DNA from 2 places in the Paenibacillus sp. OAE614 genome. Region 1 is predicted to be linked to the other one. Evidence: a T-box and tRNA genes for the amino acid it is inferred to sense, from the RefSeq annotation. Region 1 holds a T-box; the other holds one or more tRNA genes.
What was found. The T-box of region 1 lies ahead of tyrS (tyrosine--tRNA ligase). A T-box ahead of a tRNA ligase gene usually reads a tRNA of that ligase, here a tRNA-Tyr.
Positions count from the first base shown of each region.

Region 2: it has a tRNA-Tyr gene. The T-box ahead of tyrS (tyrosine--tRNA ligase) is inferred to sense a tRNA for this amino acid. The anticodon was not compared.

Region 1 covers NZ_JBEPOD010000001.1:4,547,931-4,551,311, forward strand. Annotated here, with positions in the region: gene rpsD (30S ribosomal protein S4) at 74-673, shown strand; gene tyrS (tyrosine--tRNA ligase) at 816-2,069, opposite strand; T-box leader at 2,128-2,392, opposite strand; gene ABIE48_RS20990 (transglycosylase domain-containing protein) at 2,541-3,381, shown strand, end outside.
Region 2 covers NZ_JBEPOD010000001.1:135,363-138,743, reverse strand. Annotated here, with positions in the region: gene ABIE48_RS00740 (PspA/IM30 family protein) at 1-203, opposite strand, end outside; gene ABIE48_RS00735 (LiaF transmembrane domain-containing protein) at 282-587, opposite strand; tRNA gene ABIE48_RS00730 (tRNA-Leu) at 1,324-1,403, opposite strand; tRNA gene ABIE48_RS00725 (tRNA-Arg) at 1,422-1,498, opposite strand; tRNA gene ABIE48_RS00720 (tRNA-Cys) at 1,511-1,584, opposite strand; tRNA gene ABIE48_RS00715 (tRNA-Gly) at 1,594-1,668, opposite strand; tRNA gene ABIE48_RS00710 (tRNA-Gln) at 1,675-1,749, opposite strand; tRNA gene ABIE48_RS00705 (tRNA-His) at 1,772-1,847, opposite strand; tRNA gene ABIE48_RS00700 (tRNA-Trp) at 1,879-1,952, opposite strand; tRNA gene ABIE48_RS00695 (tRNA-Tyr) at 1,963-2,048, opposite strand; tRNA gene ABIE48_RS00690 (tRNA-Thr) at 2,052-2,127, opposite strand; tRNA gene ABIE48_RS00685 (tRNA-Phe) at 2,151-2,226, opposite strand; tRNA gene ABIE48_RS00680 (tRNA-Asp) at 2,284-2,360, opposite strand; tRNA gene ABIE48_RS00675 (tRNA-Met) at 2,398-2,471, opposite strand; tRNA gene ABIE48_RS00670 (tRNA-Val) at 2,507-2,582, opposite strand; tRNA gene ABIE48_RS00665 (tRNA-Glu) at 2,788-2,859, opposite strand; tRNA gene ABIE48_RS00660 (tRNA-Ser) at 2,869-2,960, opposite strand; tRNA gene ABIE48_RS00655 (tRNA-Asn) at 2,965-3,040, opposite strand; rRNA gene ABIE48_RS00650 (23S ribosomal RNA) at 3,108-3,381, opposite strand, start outside.

The DNA.
Region 1 (3,381 bases):
CACAGGTAAACAAATACGGCGCAAATAGAGCCCTACTGTAAATTATTCGAAAAATAAAGGAGTCTACTATAACATGGCACGTTACACAGGTCCAAAGTTCAAATTGAGCCGTCGTCTGGGAATTTCCCTGAGCGGTACTGGTAAAGAATTGAAACGCCCTTTTCCTCCAGGACAACACGGTCCTAACCAACGGAGAAAAATGAGCAACTACGGTATGCAGCTTCAAGAAAAACAAAAATTGCGCCACATGTACGGTTTGGGTGAAAAGCAATTCCGCACGCTGTTCGACAGAGCGCAAAAAATGCAAGGTATTGCCGGCGAAAACTTCATGTTCTTGCTGGAAAGCCGTTTGGACAACCTTGTTTACCGTCTTGGTTTCGCTAACTCCCGTGCAGGAGCGCGCCAATTGGTCGCTCACGGTCACGTGACTGTTAACGGCAAGAAAGTAAACGTTGCTTCCTACCAAGTAAGCACAGGCGACGTGATCGGTCTTCGCGAAAGAAGCCGCAGCCTCTCTTCTATTAAAGAAGCGCTGGAAAACCGTGCGCATCTGCCAGGCTACCTGGAGTACAACGATGGAGCTTTGGAAGGTAAATATATCCGTTTCCCAGAGCGCGCCGAGCTTTCCCAAGACATCGACGAAAGACAAATCGTCGAATTCTACAACCGTTAATATTTGCTGCAACCAAGCCTGGAACTTTATGTTCCGGGCTTTTTTGTTTGTTCTGGATGATAAACAGGGCTGACTGGCAGCCCTGTTTATCATGGTAGTATCCCCCGGCCTCTCCCAGCCTTCTCACGGCTTCTTAAATCTTCTATAGCAGCCGGAGCTTGGCAAATTTGCGTCTTCCCACTTGAACGATATCGCCGTCCCTGACCGCGATCTCCGCATGGGGATCCTCGATTTTCACTTCATTCAGCTTGACCGATCCTTGCTCAATGCTCCTTCTGGCCTCGCTGTTGGAAGAAGCAAATCCGATAAGGGTCAGCAGCCGGACCAGCCGGATGGCCCCTCCCTGCAGCTCGTTTGCGGGGATACCGCGCAGCTCGATATCTTCAGGAAGCGCACGCTGCTGAAAGACGGTGACGAAATGCTGCCGGGCCGCTTCGGCCGCCTCCTGCCCGTGGTACATCCGGACAAAGGCTGCCGCCAGGCTCATTTTGGCATCCCTTGGGTGGATACGGCCGCCTTCCAATCCTTCGCGCAGAATCTGAAGGTCTTCATTCGTTATATCCGTGGCCAGCTCGAAGTATTTCACCATCAGCCCATCCGGCACCGACATCGTTTTACCGAACATTTCGTTCGGTGCGTCATCGATTCCGATGTAGTTGCCAAGGCTTTTGCTCATCTTCTGCACGCCATCCAGCCCTTCCAGCAGCGGAAGCGTGATCGCCACCTGCGGTTCTGCCCCGTATTCCTTCTGCAAGGTGCGGCCCATCATGAGATTAAACGTCTGATCCGTACCACCGAGCTCGATGTCCGTCTCCAGCGCCACCGAATCCATGCCCTGCATCAGCGGGTAGAAAAACTCGTGAATGCTGATCGGGAGCCCGCCGGCATACCGTTTGGAAAAATCGTCTCGCTCCAGCATCCGGGCTACCGTCACTTTGGAACCGAGCCCGATCACGTCGGCAAAGGTCATCGGGCCGAGCCATTCGGAGTTGTAGTATACCTTCGCTTTGTCCGGGCTTAATATTTTGAACGCCTGTTCCTGGTACGTTTCCGCATTCAGCTTCACGTCCTCTTCCGTAAGCTGTCTGCGCGTTTCCGATTTCCCGGTCGGGTCGCCGATCCGGCCCGTGAAATCTCCGATGATCAGCTGCACCTCATGGCCCAGCTCCTGAAACTGCCGCAGCTTGTGCAGCACTACCGTGTGCCCCATATGAATGTCCGGAGCGGATGGATCAAGACCCAGCTTTACCTTGAGCGGCCGTCCTTGCACAACCGACCGGATCACCTTGCGTTCCAGCTCTTCGTTCGGCAGGATTTCGACCGTCCCCCTCCTGATGACAGCCAGTTGGCGTTCAACCTCTTCCTTCTGGGCCGGCATAAGTTGTTCCCAGTTCATCGTCATCAACCTCTCTCTGATCCGTTTAGAATGTACAGCAAAAAGGCTCCTTCTCGTCCCAAGGGACGAGAAGGAGCCTGCTCGCGTTACCACCCTAATTAAAGCAGCCGTTTCGGGGACGACCCCCTTCCACCCACTGCTTTCACTTCATTACGATAACGGACTGCCAGGTCCGGTGCCAGACTACTTGCGCTCCTGGTGACGCGCGTTCCTCCAGACGGCTCAAGACGGTAATTCAAAGGGAGAGGCTGCCGGTTTGCACCACCCACCGGCTCTCTGATCAGCCCAGGCTCCCTTCTACTGGAGTCTTTCTTTGCCTTTTGACGATATGTTCTTTTTGGATTAAACCTATTTATACCACACACCCGAAAAAAGTCAATGATTGCCATCCATTTGGCCACGATTCGATCTCTGCATTCAAAATACGCAATTTATGCTATAATAGTTCCGTCAAAAGGAGGATAGCCACGAATGGTTGAAGATAACAAACAAAAGCCGGAAGAGCAGACCGCTCCGAAAAAACGGTCCTACGGCCGCATCATCGGCCTTACCGCGATGTGGACGCTGGTCGTTATCGTTATGGGAGCGCTGTTCGCCGGCGGTACGGCAGCCGGGTACCTCACTTCCATCGTGAAGGATGATCCGGTCCGTTCCAGGGCATTGATTGACCAGAAGATGAGCGAGAACTCCATTACGGGATTCGCCTACTTCCGTGACGGCACCCCCATCGGACAGCTTCGGACCGATGAGGACAGACGCCCCGTGGAGTATAAGCAGATACCGCCCATCGTCATCGACGCCGTCGTATCGATTGAAGACAATAACTTTTTTACACATAAGGGTGTTGACATCAAGGGCACGCTCCGTGCCGTCAAACAGAAGCTTCTGCATGAATCCGTTCAGACCGGAGGAAGCACGCTCACCCAGCAGCTGGCCAGACGCGTATTCCTGAACCTGGACAAAACGGAAGACCGGAAGTTCAAGGAAATTTTGCTCGCGCTCCGGCTGGAGCGGTTTATGACGAAAGAAGAAATTATAACGGCATACTTAAACAAGGTTCCGTTCGGCAACGGATCCAGCGGCTACAATCTGTACGGTATTCAGGCCGCAGCCAAAGGCATTTTTAATATTAGTGATCTCAGTAAATTGAACGTCGCCGAGGCGGCTTATTTGGCCGGTCTTCCTCAGCTGCCTTCCAGATATTCGGCCTTCAATGGAAAAGGCGAGTTTAACGAAGCCAACTTTAAGCGCGCCATCGACCGGCAGCATCTGGTGCTCCGGCGGATGCTTGAAGAGAACAAAATCACGGAAG
Region 2 (3,381 bases), 4.4 Mb from region 1:
TTCATATTGGATGCCTGATCCACTTGCTGCTTCAGCTGTCTTACATGAGCTGAGTACTGCTGAACGAGCTTCTCGGCTTCCATAATATCGTCACGCGTTGATGCCAAAAACTGATCGATCAACCGTACCGGGTCCTGACTTTGTTCCAAACGTTCATTTAATGTCGCTACGGTGATATCCCGTACCCTGCGAAATACGCTCATCTGTTTTTGCTCCCTCCTTATAAGCTGTGATCGCCTATTCGTTTGATTGTATTTATTGAAGGTAATTCTTTGTTACCGTTACATCCACTTCGACGACTTCTTACCTTTCAGCAGCATAATCCCGAACACTACCAGGGCAATTCCCAGCAGCGGTCCGATGATCCAGGACAGCTTCGCCAGAAGTCCCATGACACCGAATGCGAGGATAATCGTACCGATGACCACCTTACCTCTGCGAATTCCATAATAGCCGAGCACGATCATCAGGATCGGGAAGATCAATCCGATCAGCCTGCCGAATAATGGAGCGAATACTCCCAGGAGCATCAGTGCTCCGATTGCGATCAATACGATCGCCCAACCAGAAGTTTTATTTGTTCTCATGCATTGTCACCGCCTTTCGTTTGTATCAACCTTATGACTCTATTTTAGGTTCAATCCGGGTTTTCCAAAACGGACCCCAGACGGTTTTTAATCCTAGACCTAAGTCGGGGGAAGGCTCGGACCTTAGACGAAGCAAGCTTTTTTTGCATGTAATTCGGCAGCCACATCCTCCACTGACAGCTCCATTAGCCCGTTTATAGGGCATGATCGACACGCTATGGGAACTTCAATGAGCAGTTTACTTATACAATGCTTAGATAGGGAATCGTTGGAGGCTTTGAGCAAGGGATTTAGCACTTAGCTAAAGAAACATAGAGCCTGTTTAACCCGGGTAAAGCAAGCTGGAATGGTTTATCAACTTTAAACAAGGATGGGGAAAACGTTCAAAGGGAGTAATGGTAGAACGAACGGATTGATCAGAGGATCTTTTTCAAGCCTGTTGTACACCCTGTTACTCCCATCTTACGAGGACACGTCATATAAAGAGAACTTCGATGCGGATAGGACCTACATAAAACAACATGATACGAATTAAATGCCATACAGTCATACAAATAAACGCAATATGAATTAAAATGGCTGCCTTTCTGCGGGATATCATCAGGTGGCTGATTGGAAGGAGAAGTGCAATATAGCGGGATGAGAGATTAACGAACGACAAACGATGGCTCGGTGTACAATGTTAGTCTATACAAGAAAAAGCCTTGGAAAGATATCCAAGACTTTTTCTCTATGATGCCGGTGAAGGGACTCGAACCCCCACGGTTTCCCTCACGATTTTGAGTCGCGCGCGTCTGCCAATTCCGCCACACCGGCATATTCAGTTAAAAAAAATGGCGCGCCCTAAGAGATTCGAACTCCTGACCTTTTGATTCGTAGTCAAACGCTCTATCCAGCTGAGCTAAGGGCGCATATGAAGTTAATGGAGGCGCCACCCAGATTCGAACTGGGGATAAAGCTTTTGCAGAGCTGTGCCTTACCACTTGGCTATGGCGCCGAAATCAAATGGAGCGGACGACGGGAATCGAACCCGCGACCCTCGCCTTGGCAAGGCGATGCTCTACCGCTGAGCCACGTCCGCTTAAACTGGCTGGGGATATAGGATTCGAACCTATGCATGACGGAGTCAAAGTCCGTTGCCTTACCGCTTGGCTAATCCCCAACAAGATTGTCATTATAAGTTATGGGGCGATCGATGGGACTTGAACCCACGAATGCCGGAGCCACAATCCGGTGCGTTAACCCCTTCGCCACGACCGCCATAATAAAAGATATGAAGCTGTATTTCGAATGGCAGGGGCAGCAGGAATTGAACCCACACTAACGGTTTTGGAGACCGCTGTTCTACCTTTAAACTATGCCCCTATAATAAAACTGGTGGAGGCTGATGGATTCGAACCACCGAACTCGTACGAGAACAGATTTACAGTCTGCTGCGTTTGGCCACTTCGCTAAGCCTCCATATGGTGCCGGCGAGAGGACTTGAACCCCCAACCTACTGATTACAAGTCAGTTGCTCTACCAATTGAGCTACACCGGCTTTTATGCTTGTTATTAAATTCATGGTGGCTCGGGACGGAATCGAACCGCCGACACGAGGATTTTCAGTCCTCTGCTCTACCGACTGAGCTACCGAGCCTAATTTTGTTTCTATTAAGAGCATTATTGCAACAAACTAAACTCTCAAGAAAATAAATGGCGGAACCGACGGGATTCGAACCCGCGATCTCCTGCGTGACAGGCAGGCATGTTAGGCCTCTACACCACGGTTCCACGGCCAATTATGTATCTCCATATGTAAGGAGATAAATTGCGGGGGCAGGATTTGAACCTGCGACCTTCGGGTTATGAGCCCGACGAGCTACCGGACTGCTCCACCCCGCGTCATTAAAAAATATTTATTTTCTTTAAAGTATACATGGTGGAGGCTGAGGGGATCGAACCCCCGACCCTCTGCTTGTAAGGCAGATGCTCTCCCAGCTGAGCTAAGCCTCCATAAGAAACACTTTTAATATCTTAGCAGATAAACCACTAAAAAGGCAAGTATTTTTTCTTTGGGATTCTCATCCCTGATGCTATTAAAGAAAGTGACCCGTATGGGATACTCTCACTTCGTTCGAGACTGCGATGCAGATGCTAACGAAGTAATGCTCCGACGAACCCTTTTTTGGATTCTCATCCCTGATGCTATTAAAGAAAGTGACCCGTATGGGATTCGAACCCATGTTACCTCCGTGAAAGGGAGGTGTCTTAACCCCTTGACCAACGGGCCAAACTATAATGGCGGAGAGAGAGGGATTCGAACCCTCGAGACGCTTTTGGCGCCTACACGATTTCCAATCGTGCTCCTTCGGCCAACTCGGACACCTCTCCATAATGGCTCCCCGAACAGGACTCGAACCTGTGACAACTCGATTAACAGTCGAGTGCTCTACCAACTGAGCTATCAGGGAACAATATTTAATTCAAGTGTTTGATCACCTGAAAACTAGATACGAAACGAATCTGCGAATTAATATTTTGGATAAGCCCTCGACCGATTAGTATTGGTCAGCTCCATGCATTGCTGCACTTCCACCTCCAACCTATCTACCTCGTCGTCTACAAGGGGTCTTACGAATTGGGAAATCTCATCTTGAGGGGGGCTTCACGCTTAGATGCTTTCAGCGCTTATCCCGTCCGTACGTAGCTACCCAGCCATGCTCCTGGCGGAACAACTGGTGCACCAGCGGTACGTCCATCCCGGTCCTCTCGTACTAAGGACAGCTCCTCTCAAATTTCCTACGCCCACGAC